2 regions of the Streptomyces sp. NBC_01241 genome follow, and region 1 is predicted to be linked to the other one. Evidence: riboswitches for the same ligand, from Rfam matches in the RefSeq annotation. Region 1 holds a riboswitch; the other holds the start of a gene.
What was found. Region 1 has a riboswitch for cyclic di-AMP ahead of OG306_RS35180 (M23 family metallopeptidase). Riboswitches for the same ligand answer to the same signal wherever they lie in the genome.
Positions count from the first base shown of each region.

Region 1 (7,540 bases):
ATCGTCGCGAACGCGCGCCGCACCGGCGATCTGCTGCGCGGGCGGCTGGCCGCACTGGTCGACCGCTACGAACTCCTCCACGAGGTGCGCGGGCGCGGGCTGATGATCGGCATCGAGTTCGGCCGGCCGTCGTCACTGAAGCTGCGCAGCCGCTGGGCCATGCTGCAGGCGGCCCGTAAGGGGCTCTTCGCGCAGATGGTGGTGGTGCCCCTGCTCCAGAAGCACCGCATCCTCACGCAGGTCTCGGGTGACCACCTCGAAGTGATCAAGCTGATTCCGCCGCTGATGATCGGGGAGCCGGAGGCCGACCGGTTCGTCACGGCGTTCACCGCCGTGATGGACGACGCACACAGCGGGGGTGGACTGGTGTGGGACTTCGGCAGGACCCTGGTGAAACAGGCCGTCGCCAACCGCTGATCCGCGGGGCGTGAGGTTTGCCTTTGAGGCAATAAATTTGCCTCAAAGGAAAACTCCTGGCCCAATGGGTACATGAACACTCCAGACGGAGGGGTGGCCGACGAGCTGCCCGGGGTCGCGCCACGTCTGCGCGATCTGCGCCGCAGCCGTGGTCTCACCCTGGAGACCGCCGCTCAACGGGCGGAGCTGTCGCCCGCCCACCTCTCCCGGCTCGAAACGGGCCGTCGGCAGCCCTCGCTGCCGATGCTCCTCGGTCTGGCCAGGATCTACGGTACGACGGTCTCCGAACTGCTCGGCGAGACGCCCCCGGAACGGGAGGCGATCATCCGCGGCGGGAAGTTCGAGGGGGCCGAGGCCGACGGCTGGATGTACCAGCAGGCCGGCGGTTCCGGCCGGGCGATGCAGGCGCTGCGCGTCCGTGTTCCGTACGGCACGCAGGGCGATCTCGTGCGGGTCCATCCCGGCGAGGAGTGGCTGTACGTGCTCCTCGGACACCTCCGGGTCACGCTCGGGGACACCGTGCACGATCTCGCGCCCGGTGACAGCGCGCACTTCGACTCGCTCACCCCGCACCGGATCGCGGCCGTCGACCGCGACGGCGCCGAGCTGCTCTTCGTCCACACCCTGCTGCAGAGCCCCGCCGCCGAGCTGTGTCTCGGCGGCGGCATCCACCGTCGCTGACCGGCCCGTCCGGTCGCCAGAGAGAGGACTGTCATGTCCGATTCCGAGAACTACGACCCGCTCGGGTCCAACAAGAAGTACGAGGCCCAGGAGCGGAAGTTTCCGCGCGGCGTGGTGATCAGGCTGTTCGCCTACCTCATCGCCGGACACATCGTCGCGGGCTTCCTCTACCTGCTCTTCGAGGTGGCCGGCAAGGGCTGACCACCGCGACCGAGCGGTTCGCGCTACGCCTCGTCGAGGAGCCGGCCGCGCAGCCGCTCACGGGTCTCGGGAGCGAGCTTCAGCCCCTCGGAGAAATAGCGGTCCGTGTCGCCCCAGGTCTCGTCGATGGTGGCGAAGGCAGCCGCCAGATAGTCGGCATGGGCGCCGAAGAGCGGATTGAGCAGCTCCATCACCTCGGCCGACATGCCGTCCGCCGAGGTGTCGCTGCGGCGCACCTTGTAGCGGCGGTGGGCGTCGTTGGACTTCAGGTAGTCGGCCTCGATGGCGTCGCGCTCGACGCCGACCGCGAGCAGCGACACCGCGATCGACAGACCGGCCCGGTCCTTGCCCGCGGCGCAGTGCATCAACGCCGGAACGCTGTCCTCGGCCAGGGCGTGCAGGACCCGGCTGTGCTCGGCGGTACGGTCCAGGATGATCGAGCGGTACGAGGCGATCATCCGGTTCGTACCCTTGCCGTCGGCCAGGATCGAGCGCAGCTGGTCGAGGTCGCCGTCGCGGACGAGGCGCCAGAACTCGGCGCCTTCGGCGGGGTCGGAGAGCGGGATGCCGACATTCCGCACGCCGGGCAGCTCGATGTCCGCGCCGTCGAGCCGGTGGTCGGCCTCATTGCGGAAGTCGAAGACCGTGTGCAGACCGAGACCGCTGAGAAAGGCGGAGTCCTCGGCGGTGGCGTGCGCGAGGTGACCACTGCGAAAGAGCCGCCCGTACCGCACCCGCCGGCCGTCGACGGTGGGCAGGCCGCCCACATCGCGGAAGTTCCGGACGCCCGCCAGCTCGGGTTCCGTCGACGGGATCTGCGGCAACTGCTGCGTCACAGTCTCTCCTGGAGTGTCTGGCGTCGACGCGAGTCGCCGACTGGGCCACTTCCGCGACGATACGACATTGGTTCCCCAGGCAATCATCTCGGTCATTCCTTGTCGATACCCCGGCGAACAGCCTTGCTCCGGCGGCGAATCCGTCTGGTGAATTCTTCGTCCGGACCGTTGCCCGCCCGCCCGGCAACGGTCGATGATGTGCGGAACTGTTGGAATGTGGGGGGCGCAATGATCGAGACTGGCGGCAAGGGCCGGACCTGGCTTCTCACCGGGGCGGGCAGCTGCTACGCGCTGCGGCTCACGGAGCGGGACGAGCTGGTCCATCTGCACTGGGGTCCGCGGATCTCCCTGGCCGCGGCACAGGCGCTGGCGGCGGCGCCGGAGCAGTCCGTCCGGAGCTTCGAGTCCCCGCTCGACGGCCGTGAGGAGTACCCGGTGGAGGGCGGCCCCCGGTTCGTCCGCCCGGCGCTCTCGGTACGGACCCCGGAGGTCCGTGGTACCGAGTGGGCCTTCGCCGACGCCACGGTGGACGGGGACGAACTCCGGATCGGCTTCACCGACTCCCTGCACCGGCTCGCCCTGACCCTGCACTACCGGATGCGGGACTCTTCCGACGTCATCGAGCGGTGGGCCACCGTCGCCCACGCCGGGCCGGACGGTGCGCCGCTGGAGCTGCTGCGCGCCGACGCGGCCGCCTGGGCGCTGCCCGCCCGCGACGGCTGGCGGCTGAGCCGGCTGCACGGCCGCTGGGCGGCGGAGTCGCAACTCGCCCGGGCGGAGCTGATGTACGGCGAGAGCGTCATCTCCAGCAGGCGTGGTCACACCGGGCACCAGTCCCTGCCGTGGGTCGCACTCGACGCCGACGGCGCGGCGACCGAGGAGAGCGGCGAGGTGTACGGCTGTGCGCTCGGCTGGTCCGGGTCGTGGCGGATCTCCGTGCAGCGGCTGCCCGACGGGCTCGTGCAGATCACCGGCGGTGCCGGGCACGACGACGCGGGGCTGCTGCTGCTCGCACCGGGAGAGTCGTACGTCACACCCGTCTTCGCCGGTCTGTGGAGCGCGGAGGGGTTCGGCGGGGCGAGCCGGGCCTGGCACGCCTGGCAGCTGGCCCAGGTGATTCCGGACGCGGGGAGTCTGCGGCCGGTGCTCTACAACTCCTGGGAGGCGACGGGCTTCGGCATCGCGCAGGAGCAGCAGCGCGCCCTCGCCGAGCGCGCCGCCGCGATGGGCGTCGAGCTGTTCGTCGTGGACGACGCGTGGTTCGGGCAACGCACCAGCGACCGGGCGGGGCTCGGTGACTGGACGCCGAATCCGGACCGATTTCCCGGCGGGCTGGGGCCGCTCGCCGACGAAGTGCACGGTCTCGGCATGCAGTTCGGTATCTGGGTCGAGCCGGAAATGGTCAATGCCGACAGTGATCTCTATCGTGCGCACCCCGATTGGGTGCAGCACTTCCCCGGGCGGACACGGACCGAGTTCCGTAATCAACTGGTGCTCAATCTGGCCCGCGCCGATGTGCGGGAATATCTCTGGGAACAGCTGGACGCACTGCTCTCCAGTGCGCGCATCGACTATGTGAAATGGGACTTCAACCGCTCCTTCACCGACGCGGGCTGGCCGGGCGAGGGGTATCCGCAGAAGCTCTGGACCGAGCATGTCGACGCCCTGTACGCGCTGATCGACCGGCTCCGGGCCGCGCACCCCGCGGTCGCCTTCGAGTCCTGCTCGGGCGGCGGCGGCCGGATCGATCTGGGGATTCTGTCCCGTACGGACCAGGTGTGGACCTCGGACAACACCGACCCGCTCGACCGCCTCGCCATCCAGGAGGGCTTCGGCCAGATCCATCCGGCCCGGGTGATGGCCGCCTGGGTCACCGACAGCCCCAACGTCCAGCTCAACGGCAGGGTCAGCTCACTGCGCTTCCGTTTCGTGAGCGCGATGGCCGGTGTACTCGGGGTCGGTGGTGACCTCACCGAGTGGAGCGAGGAGGAACTGGCCGAGGCGCGGACCTGGGTGAATCTCTACAAGGAGATCCGGCCGGTGGTGCAGCAGGGCTCGCTGTACCGGCTGCGCGCCCCGCGCGGCGGGCTCAGCGCGGTCCAGTACGTCCACGGGGACGAGGCCGTGGTCCTGATGTGGCTGGAGGCGCAGCGGTACGGGGAGCGGCCCCCGGCCCTGCGGCTGCGCGGACTCGACCCCGCGGCGACGTACGCCTGCCTGGATACGGGGGCGGTGCACCACGGTTCGGTACTGCTTCATCAGGGGCTGCACACCGGGCTTCGGGGGGACCTCGACGCAGGGGTGCTGAGGCTCCGCCGCGAACGATGAGCATGACATGTCCGGAATGGCATGATTTGGAATAACTTGCCCCATGTGTACGGCAGATGGTCGTCCGTTCGTGAGCGGGATCATATCCGTGACGGTGCGTACCGGCGGGGCGGTCGGGTATTCCGTGCGCGGCGCGGAAAGCCAAGATCCTTAATCCACGGAGTGTGACGGGAATTCCGCGCCGAATTCCTGGCGGGGATTCCGGTACGGAACCAGTGGCTTGTTCTCGCCGTCCCGACTCGCTTACGGTCGCCGTCAATCCGGACGGACCGCCTAATCCTGCCGCCGCCCGGAATTCGCATCCACTCATCGTGTGGCAGGAGCGGGGGAACCAGGTAGGCCGCCGATCGGAGAAATCTGGCCGGCTCGGGGTGAAGTCGCGCTCAGCGCGTCCGGGCATCTCCAGCCCGAACCCGACAGCTCACCTCGTAGGCGCCGGAGAGGAAGCACTTCATGCCCATATCGGGTAAGCACCGTCGTACGAAGACCCGCACCATCGCCCGTGGCATTGCCGCCGCAGGCGCCGGCGGCGCTGTCATCGCGCTGCCGCTGCTCGGCGCCACCGGTGCCAACGCCGCCCCGGCCGCCGCCCCGCAGTCGGTCTCCGCCGCCACCACGCACGCCGCTCCGGCCAAGCCGGTCGCGCAGAAGCAGGCCGCCACCACGACGTACTCCGTCGTCTCCGGCGACTGGCTGTCGAAGATCGCCGCCGAGCACAAGATCGAGGGCGGCTGGCAGAAGCTGTACCAGGACAACCGCGAGGTCGTCGGCGACGACCCCAGCCTGATCTTCCCGGGCATGAAGCTGACCCTCGGCGGCAAGGCCTCGGGTGACTCCGCGCCCACCGGCGCCGGTGCGGGCGCGGCCCTCCCGTCGAAGGCCCCCGAGGTTCCCTCGACCGCGAAGAAGTCCGCCCCGGCCAAGTCCGCCCCGGCCAAGGTGTCGACCGTCACGGAGTCCAAGACCTCCGCCCCGGCCGCTCAGAGCAATAGCTCCGGCTACGCCCACCCGGTCCCCGGCAACCACACCACCGGCTACCGCGCCTCCGGCTCCAACTGGTCCAGCGGCAGCCACACCGGGATCGACTTCCCCGTCTTCACCGGCACCAGCGTGAAGTCCATCACCTCCGGCACCGTCGTCGCCGCCGGCTGGGGTGGCGCGTACGGCAACCAGGTCGTCATCAAGCACGCCGACGGCCACTACTCGCAGTACGGCCACCTGTCCTCGATCTCCGTCTCAGCGGGTCAGTCCGTGAGCACCGGTCAGCAGATCGGTCTCTCCGGCGCCACTGGCAACGCCACCGGACCGCACCTGCACTTCGAGGTCCGCACGGGCCCGGCGTACGGCTCGGACATCGACCCGATCGCCTTCCTGGCTTCGCACGGCGTCTACGTCTGAGCCGAACGGACAGGCAGTTGAGCAACACGGCATGACCTGAGTCACACAGTAGGGGCGGTGCGCCGGCGGCGCACCGCCCCTACTGCTTATTCCTCCTTTACCAAAACCTGACCGGGTGGTCTATCTCACCACCCGTCAACCCCTTATTACGGTCGCGTAGGTCACATTCGGCGGTGCAGGATAAGCGTTTGTGGCAGACGATTCGAGAAAAAATCAACGTGGCGTCAACAACCGACACGGCGTCATCGGGTCGTACGCAGCGATTGGCGACAGCTTCACCGAGGGAGTGGGCGACCCCGGTCCGGACGGGACCTTCGTCGGCTGGGCGGACCGGTTCGCGGTACTTCTTGCGGACCAGCTCCCGGACCATGATGCGGAATCGAGCACCGACGGCTCCGCGCACGGGAATTTCAGGTATGCCAATCTCGCCGTACGCGGACGCCTCCTCGACCAGATCGTCGAGGAGCAGGTGCCGCGCGCCAAGGAGCTCGCACCCGACCTGGTGAGCTTCTGCGCGGGCGGCAACGACATCATCAGGCCCGGTACCGACCCCGACGACGTGGCCGAGCGCTTCGAGCGCGCGGTCGCCGAGCTGACCGAATCGGTCGGCGCCGTGATGGTCACCACCGGCTTCGACACCCGTGGCGTTCCCGTGTTGCGCCATCTGCGCGGCAAGATCGCCACCTACACCGCCCATGTGCGGTCCATCGCCGACCGCTACGACTGCCCGGTCCTCGACCTGTGGTCGCTGCGGTCCGTCCAGGACAGGCGCGCCTGGGACGACGACCGGCTCCATCTGTCGCCCGAGGGACACACCAGGGTCGCGTTGCGCGCCGCCCAGGTCCTCGGTCTCGATGTGCCGGCCGACCCCGACCAGGAATGGCCCCCGCAGGCACAGCGCGGCACGCTCGAAGTACGGCGCGACGACATCCACTGGGCGCGCGAGTACCTGGTGCCGTGGATCGGCCGACGGCTGCGTGGTGAGTCCTCCGGCGACCATGTCGAGGCCAAGCGGCCCGACCTGCTGCCGCTCTGACCCTGCCGCCCCGCCAGAGCCTGTCCGGTGACCCACGACCGGAGCCGCGACCGTGGCATCCTCGCCCGCCGGACGGGCCCGAGTGTCAGGCCCGTCCGGCGGATCGCGGCCGTTCGGCGGATGCGGCTTGGGCAGCGGATCCGGCTTGTCCGGCGAGCGACGACAGCGGCGGCGCCGGTATCCGCTCCAGCACGCCGCCCGCGAAGACGTCGTACAGCGGCAGCGTCTCCAGATGCACATAGCCGATGTGGCAGTCGCAGACGGCCAGCGGGCAGGCGCGCGGGCCCAGCGAGCGCCGGTAACTGCCGTCGTAGAGGTTGCCGAGTTCCGCCGGGACGAAATGGCAGCGCCGCACCGTGCCGTCACCGTCCACCGAGACGACCGACTCGCCCGTCCGGCACGGCAGTCCGGCCGAGCGGTGCGGATGCCGGCTGTACGGGAAGAGCGGGTCCAGGGCCGTCCAGCGGTCCGCCTCCTCGTCCGTGTAGGTGTGCCCCTCCGCGGCGTTCACCCAGAGATAGACCTTGTCGGACAGTGCTGCCCGCAGCCGCCGGGCCTCTTCGAGATGGTCGTCGAGCCCGACGACACCGACGCTGTGGCGAATGCCGAGCGCGGTGAGCTCTCCGCACTTGCCGAGGAACCG
Region 1 is NZ_CP108494.1:7,740,190-7,747,729, forward strand. It holds gene OG306_RS35155 (aspartate aminotransferase family protein) at 1-417, shown strand, start outside; gene OG306_RS35160 (helix-turn-helix domain-containing protein) at 490-1,098, shown strand; gene OG306_RS35165 (DUF6126 family protein) at 1,132-1,299, shown strand; gene OG306_RS35170 (tyrosine-protein phosphatase) at 1,323-2,135, opposite strand; gene OG306_RS35175 (alpha-galactosidase) at 2,364-4,463, shown strand; cyclic di-AMP (ydaO/yuaA leader) riboswitch at 4,757-4,913, shown strand; gene OG306_RS35180 (M23 family metallopeptidase) at 4,917-5,861, shown strand; gene OG306_RS35185 (SGNH/GDSL hydrolase family protein) at 6,052-6,897, shown strand; gene OG306_RS35190 (STM4011 family radical SAM protein) at 6,983-7,540, opposite strand, start outside.

Region 2 (7,540 bases), 3.2 Mb from region 1:
TCTTCATGACCCAGAAGGCCAGAGTGACCTCGGGGAGCTTCTTCATCACGGAACGGCGCTCACTGGCCACATCCACCGAGGTGAGGAATTCCGACTGTCCCAAAACGCACTCCTGGTCACGAGCGCGCCTGCGCGCCGGCCTGTTGCCGCATTCTTGCGTCTACGCAAGGTAGGTCGTCTACACGGATGTAGACGGTCCGACACTCCGGCGGGGTGCGCTCCGCTCAGACGAGGAGCTTCGTCTTCGCTCGCTGGTACTCCTCCTCGGTGATGGCGCCCCGGTCCTTGAGCTCGGCGAGTTTCGCCAGGTCGTCGACGTGCTTGCCCTCCCTCGGGGCCTTCGCGTCGGAGCCGCCCGCGGCGGCCTCCCGTACGTACGCCTTGAAAGCGGCGTCGCGTTCCTGCGCTTCCTTGAGGTCCCGCTTCCCCATGGATTTACCGCGCACGATCACGTACACCAGGACGCCGAGGTACGGCAGCAGCAGCGCCAGGATGAGCCAGCCGGCCTTGCCCCAGCCGCCGAGGTCGTCGCTGCGGAAGATGTCCCCGATGACCTTGAAGAGCAGGAACAGCCACATGATCCAGAGGAAGAACCAGAGCATGGTCCAGAAGAGGTCGAGCAGGGGGTAATGGTCCACGGTCGGCTCCCTGATCATCGCGAGTTCGTTACGTCGACTGGCTGAACGGTAAATCAGTCATATCACCGCATATCCGAGCTTGCCTCCCGGCGTTCTCCAGGCTCCTCCCCGGCCGTCCTTCGGGCCGTCCTCCGTCGCGGGTGCGGAGTACCGTGGAGATGTCGAGGGAGGCTCGGGACGTCCTGGCCTCCAGGAGGCGGGCCTTGTGTTCATGAAGCGGCGTGAGCGGCGGTGTGAGCAGGCGTACGCATGGACGCTCGCGAGGGCGCATGCACACGGCAGATGAGTCCGCCCGGAGCCCGGTCGGAGCGATCGGCCGTGTCACCGTGCCGATTCCGTCCGATGGCCCGGGCGAAGTACTGGTGGCCGTACGGGGTGGGTCGGAGGCCTACACCGCATGGTCGACGACGTCGATCGACAAGGACGTACGCGTCGTTGTCGTCGACTCGGTCTCGGCGCGCGGCGTGATCGTGGAACGCCTGCCGCCCTGAGCCGAAGCAACGGTGCACCCACTCCGAGCAGAAACGTACGGCAGGAGTCTTCCGATGTTCTTCTGGCACGTTCCCGCCCCCAACGAGGCGATGCTCATATCCGGTTCCAAGGGACAGACGCTGGACACCCAGTTCCGGATCGTCACCGGTCACGGCAGTTTCGTGCTCCCGGTGAAACAGAAGGCACGCATGCTCTCCCTGGCGCTGCGCGAGGCGGAGATCACCGAGGACTGCGTGACGCAGCAGGGCATCCGCCTCAACGTCCGGGCCGTCGCCGTCTTCAAGGTCGGCGACGATGCCGTGTCCATTGCCAACGCGGCGCGTCGCTTCCTGACCGAGCAGGAACAGATGGAGGAGCTCGCCGGCCGGATCTTCGCGGGCCACCTGCGTTCCATCGTCGGCGGACTGACCGTGGAGCAGATCATCCGCGAGCGCAACCGGGTCTCCCAGGAGGTCATCGCGGGCAGCCACGGCGAGATGGAGAAGCTCGGCATCGTGGTGGACGCCCTCCAGATCCAGGAGATCGACGACGCCACCGGCTACATCAAGAACCTCGCAGCCCCGCACGCCGCCGCGGTCGCCAGCCAGGCCCGGATCGCCGAGGCCAAGGCCGACCAGGAGGCCAGCCAGCGCGAACAGCAGGCCGCCGCGCTCAAGGCGGAGTACGAACGGGACACCGCGATCAAGCGGGCCGGCTTCCTCGCCGAGACCGAGCAGTACAACGCCCGCGCCGCGCAGGCCGGACCGCTCGCCCAGGCCAGGGCTTCGCACGAGGTCATCGAGGAGCAGACCTCACTGGCCGAGCGGCAGGCCGCACTCGCCGCGCAACGGCTCGAAGGGGAGGTACGGCGCCCGGCGGACGCCGAGGCGTACCGCCAGCGCACCCTCGCGGAGGCGGCCCGGGACCGGGTGAAGTTCGAGGCCGACGGCAACGCGTACGCCGAGCGGACCATCGCCCAGGCGCAGGCCGACGCCAACAGTGCGCGCGCCGCTTCGCTGCGCGACGGCAACCAGGAGCTGATCGCGGCCAACCGCATCGTCGAGAACCTGCCCGCCCTGGCCGACGCGGCCGCCCGGGGCATGTCGGGTGCGGACCTGACCGTTCTGAACGGCACCGACGGCGTCAATGAGATGGCGGCGGGCGTGGTCGGCCAGGGGCTGGCGATCCTCCGCTCCCTGCAGCGCGGCGCGAATCCGATGAAGCCCCCGGCGGTCAACGGGAAGGCCGCTCCCCGTATCACCGACACGAATTGAGGCGGCGGGGTGCGGGGACGCGGGCTGGTCGCCGGGCGCATGGCCGGAGTACCGAGCGAGCGGCGGACGGGTGCCGAGCGGTCGGTGATTCGCTCAGCGGTTCACTCAGTGGCTCAGCGGTTCGCCCGGTGATTCGCCCAGTGATTCGCTCAGTGGTCATGAGCCCGCCGCGCATGCCGTACAGTTGTGTTTACCGACGCGGGGTGGAGCAGCTCGGTAGCTCGCTGGGCTCATAACCCAGAGGTCGCAGGTTCAAATCCTGTCCCCGCTACTGAAAAACCAGGCCCGGCACGCATGCAGCGTGCCGGGCCTGGTTCGTTCCCGCCATGGACTCCCGAAGGGGCAGGTCCGGGCGGTGTGCGAGCTGTGCCACGTACGTACCCCCATCGGCCGACGAGGAGTCGCCGCGCGACTCCGCTCCGGCGAGCCTGGGGTGGGGCGCGGTACCGTCCGCAGCCGTGCGCGTACCGGGCAGGAGACCACAGGTGTGGAAGCGGCTGAAGGGGCGCGGCAGACATGCCGAGGGCGGCACCCGTACCCGGCGGTTCGTCCGTGCGATGCCCGCCGTGATGATTCTCGGCGGGCTGGTGTTCGACTTCCTCACCCCGCCGACCTTCACCGCCATTCCGCTGTTCGTGGCGGCGCCGCTGATCGCCGCGCCGTTCTTCTCGCTGTCCAGGACCATCTGCACCGGCGTCGCCTCGATGCTGGCCGTTGTCGTGCTGCGGCTGTACAGCAACACGCTGCCGGACATCGTGCCGCTGATCGAGCTGCTCACTCTGGCCACCGTCTCGGTCCTCGCGGTCGTGATCAACGGGGTCGTGCGGCGCAGCAGTGAGCAGCTGGCGTCCGCGCGGGTCATCGCGGAGACCGCCATGCGGGCGGTGCTGCCGAAGCCGTCCGACCGGATCGGCGGGCTGCACGTGGCGGCGCGGTACGAGGCGGCGCAGGCGGACGAGTTCGTCGGCGGTGACCTGTTCGCCGTGACGGACTCCCCGTACGGGGTGCGGTTGGTGGTCGGGGACGTACGGGGGAAGGGGCTCGACGCCGTGGAGTCGGTGGCGGTGATCATCGGGGCGTTCCGGGAGGCGGCCGAGCAGGAGCGTTCGCTGGAGGGCGTGGCGCAGCGGCTGGAGCGGGCGCTGGCGCGGGAGGGGACGCGGCGGGGCGGGCTCGACGCGGTCGAGGGCTTCATCACCGCCGTGCTGGCCGAGATCCCGGCCGGGCTGTCCCGGGTGCGGGTCGTCAACCGCGGCCACCCCGAACCGATCCTGCTGCACCCCGACGGGGCGCTGGATGTGCTGGGGCCGACGGTGCCCGCGCTGCCGCTCGGGATGGACCTGGGAGCGTGGCCCGACAGGTCGGACGAGTGGGACCTGCCGGCGGGGGCGACCCTGCTCCTGTACACGGACGGCCTCTCCGAGGCGCGGAACACTGACGGGGTCTTCTACGACCCGGCGGCCCGGCTGCGCGGGCGGATCTTCCCGGGGCCCGAGGAGCTGCTGTCCGCACTGACCGATGACGTACGGCTGCACACGGGGGGTGAGACGACCGACGACATGGCGCTGCTCGCGGTCGTACGTCCCGCGGAGGGGCAGCCGGACCGGCGCAGGACCGTGAAGATCGTCGGTCGCGAAGGGGTGTGACGGGTGGGGCGGGGGCTTCGTGCGAGCCGGGTCGACCTTGGGTGCGGGATACCACCGTACGTAACCGAAGCGCGTCGCTCCGCATAACATTTGACGCAACGTCAGAAATCTGGTGGCCGCTGAGGGTCGATCAACTCATCCCATTCCGCCCGGTTGTGCACCGTAAAGTCCAGGCCAAAGACGTGAACGATCAGTGGGAACAGCTTGGAATCAGGCCCCGGTGTCTATTAACGTTCGATAACGCAGCGCGGTCGTCCCAGCCGTCGTCAGTGGCGGCACCGCGCGCGAGCGCCGAATTCCGCAAGGGAACCGGGGAACCACCTACATGGGGTGAATCGGACACCTGTGTCTCGTGAGAGGCAGAGGAGCCCGTAGGAGACCTTCCTGCTCCGAACCCGTCAGCTAACCCGGTAGGCGAGAAGGAAGGAAAGGAGTGCGCCCCCGTGGCGTCCAACAAGCCTGCCCCCGAGGCTCCCTCTCGGTTCAACCCCGACTTCGGTTCCGACTTCGGCACCGAGTTCGGATCCGGTTCCCACTCCGGCTTCGCTTCCGACTCCCCCTTCGCTTCCGACTCCGGCTTCGGCCCCGACTACGGGACCGCCTCCGACTACGGGACCGGTGGGACGGGAGCGGCGTACGGCACCGAGCCGGGCGGTGACTTCGCCGGTGACTTCGGTGGCGAATTCCGCGTCAACGGCGACGGTGAGCCCGAACGCAGCTGGGACGAGTGGAACCCCACCGAGGAGTCCGTCCGCCCCGTACGCGGCAGGCACCGCGTCGCCAAGCAGCGCAACGGACTTGCCCGTAGCTCCACGGTGCTCGGGGTCGGTGTCATCGCGGCGGTCGGTGCAGGGGGCATGGCCACCGCGCAGAGCAAGCCGCCGGTCTCCATCTCCCTTCCCGATTCCATCGCGGACAAGCTTCCCGACGCCAAGTCCCTTCCCGGCGTGGGTGCTCTGTTCTCCGCGGAGCCCGAAGCCGACAACACCGCTGTCGCCGCCGCTGCCGCACCGCTGACCACCGCCGGCCTCACCACCACCGAGGCCGAGCAGGGCACGGCGGACGCGGGCGAGGCGCTCCGCGCGCGCATCCTCCAGCAGGCGGAGCAGCAGCAGGACGCCGCCGACGCCGAGGCCAAGGCCGCACAGGAGAAGGAGGCCGCGGAGAAGGCCGCCGCCGAGGCCAAGAAGCAGCAGGACGCGGCCGAGGCCAAGGCCGCCGCCGAGAAGAAGAAGGCGGAGGAGGAAGCCAAGGCGAAGGCCGAGGCCCTGCGGCTCGCCAAGCTCGCCGCCAGCTACGCCATCCCGACCTCCTCGTACACGATCACCTCGACCTTCGGCCAGGCCGGCTCGATGTGGTCCTCCGGCTACCACACCGGCCTCGACTTCGCGGCGCCGACGGGTACGCCGATCAAGGCCATACACGGCGGCACCATCAAGTCGGCCGGCTGGTCCGGTTCGTACGGCTACCGCACGGTGCTGGAGCTCGACGACGGTACGGAGCTGTGGTTCTGCCACCAGTCCTCGATCGGCGTGAGCGTCGGCCAGCAGGTCACCACCGGTGAGACCATCGGCCGGGTCGGCGCGACCGGCAACGTGACGGGCCCGCACCTCCACCTGGAGGTCCACACCCCCTCCGGTACGGGCATCGACCCGATGGCCTGGCTGCGCGACAAGGGCCTCACCCCCTGATCCGCAGGCCGCCCTCCCGGTTCTTCCGGGCCGTGTGACCGGAGCGCTCCGCTGCTCCGAGCGATCCCGTGATCCGGTGGACCCGCCGCTGAACTCCGGCAGCCCTGACGCTCCCCCCCGACGTCAGGGCTGCCGGTCCGTCGGAATAGCGGGCGTGCCGGAATCCGTTGATCCATTTATGACTTCTCTTCGTAAGCTGGGCCCTTCCGACCTCCAGGTCTTCCCGCTCGCCCTCGGCGGCAACGTCTTCGGCTGGACCGCCGACGAGGCGCAGTCGTTCGCCGTGCTGGACGCTTACGCCGCGGCGGGCGGCAATTTCATCGACACCGCCGACGCCTACTCCGCCTGGGTCCCGGGCAACGAGGGCGGCGAGTCGGAGACCGTCATCGGAAAGTGGCTCGCGGCCCGCTCCAACCGTTCCGACATCGTCGTCGCGACCAAGGTCGGCGCGCACCCCTCGTACAAGGGGCTCTCCGCCACGAACATCAAGGCCGCGGCCGAGGAGTCGCTGCGCCGGCTCGGCACCGACCACATCGATCTGTACTACACACACTTCGATGACGAGACCGTCCCGGTCGAGGAGATCATCACCGCCCTCGACGAACTCGTGAAGGAAGGCAAGGTCCGGGAGATCGCCGCCTCCAACATCGGCCCCGAGCGGCTCCAGGCGTCCCTGGACTTCTCGGAGCGCGAGGGGCTGGCCCGGTACGTCGCCCTTCAGCCGCACTACAACCTGGTCTCGCGGGACACCTACGAGGGTGAGCTCCAGGACACGGCCGCCCGGGCCGGGCTCGCCGCCGTCCCGTACTTCGCCCTGGCCTCCGGCTTCCTCACCGGCAAGTACCGTCCGGGGGCTTCGGTGGAGAGCGCCCGCGCCGAGAAGGCCGGTGAGTACCTGGCGTCGGAGCGGGGGCAGAAGGTCCTGGCCGCACTCGACAAGGTAGCCAAGGAGCGCGACGCCGAGGTCGCGACCGTCGCCCTGGCCTGGCTCGCGTCCCGGCCGACGGTCGCCGCGCCGATCGCCTCGGCCCGTACGGTCGAGCAGTTGCCCGCGCTGCTGGCCGTCGCCGACCTCCGGCTGACCGAGCAGGAACTGGCGGAGCTCACCGAGGCATCCGCCTGACGGGCGCGGTGCGCCGGAGCCCCGGTGGCCCGGTGCTGAACCGGCCCGTCCGTACCGGCTACCGCGGCGGTAGCCGGTACGGATTGTGGCCCCTGTCGTAGGACTGGTACAGCGGTGGAGCCCCCGGGACCGGGGACATGTACGGGGGACGCAGGCGGCCTGTCGCCTGCGCGGCGTACGTCAGGGCGGGGGCGGCCACGTCCCTGCGTTGCCAGAGGTGGTGCAGCAGCTCCAGCTCCCGTTCGGCGAAGTCCGGGCCCGCTGCCCCGCGGCGGGCCTGCCGGCGCAGCGAGGCCAGTGAGGTCGCGAACGATTCGTACTCGGCGACGGTGCGGGCGGCAGCCCTGCCATGGGCCTTGGCCTGTGCTGTGGCATGGGCCCTGACCTGCGCCGCCGGCCCGCGCCCCGGGGTACGCGCCGACGTGTATCCGGGCGCGTATGCGGGAGCGTATCCCGGTCCGGGGCCCGGCCCTGGCGCGTATCCGGGGTCGTACGGCGGCCTGTACCCAGGCCCGTATCCGGGGTCGTACGGCGGCCCATGCCCCGGGGCGTACGGCGGTGGCCAGGATGCCGGTCCGTACGGGCTGTTCCAGCTTCCCCCGGACGCGGCGGCGTGCCGCTGGCGTGCCGCGTCGCGGGCCATGCCGCGCGCCCGCATCGAGGAGAGGGCGAACGGCTCGGCCGGGGTCAGCCAGCC
Region 2 is NZ_CP108494.1:4,547,912-4,555,451, forward strand. It holds gene OG306_RS20305 (COG4705 family protein) at 1-103, opposite strand, end outside; gene OG306_RS20310 (SHOCT domain-containing protein) at 225-638, opposite strand; gene OG306_RS20315 (hypothetical protein) at 908-1,129, shown strand; gene OG306_RS20320 (SPFH domain-containing protein) at 1,184-2,383, shown strand; tRNA gene OG306_RS20325 (tRNA-Met) at 2,581-2,654, shown strand; gene OG306_RS20330 (PP2C family protein-serine/threonine phosphatase) at 2,869-4,029, shown strand; cyclic di-AMP (ydaO/yuaA leader) riboswitch at 4,309-4,461, shown strand; gene OG306_RS20335 (M23 family metallopeptidase) at 4,473-5,720, shown strand; gene OG306_RS20340 (aldo/keto reductase) at 5,899-6,843, shown strand; gene OG306_RS20345 (PrsW family intramembrane metalloprotease) at 6,902-7,540, opposite strand, start outside.
Region 2: it holds a riboswitch for cyclic di-AMP, as region 1 does, so the genes downstream of both, OG306_RS20335 (M23 family metallopeptidase) here and OG306_RS35180 (M23 family metallopeptidase) in region 1, are expected to answer to the same signal.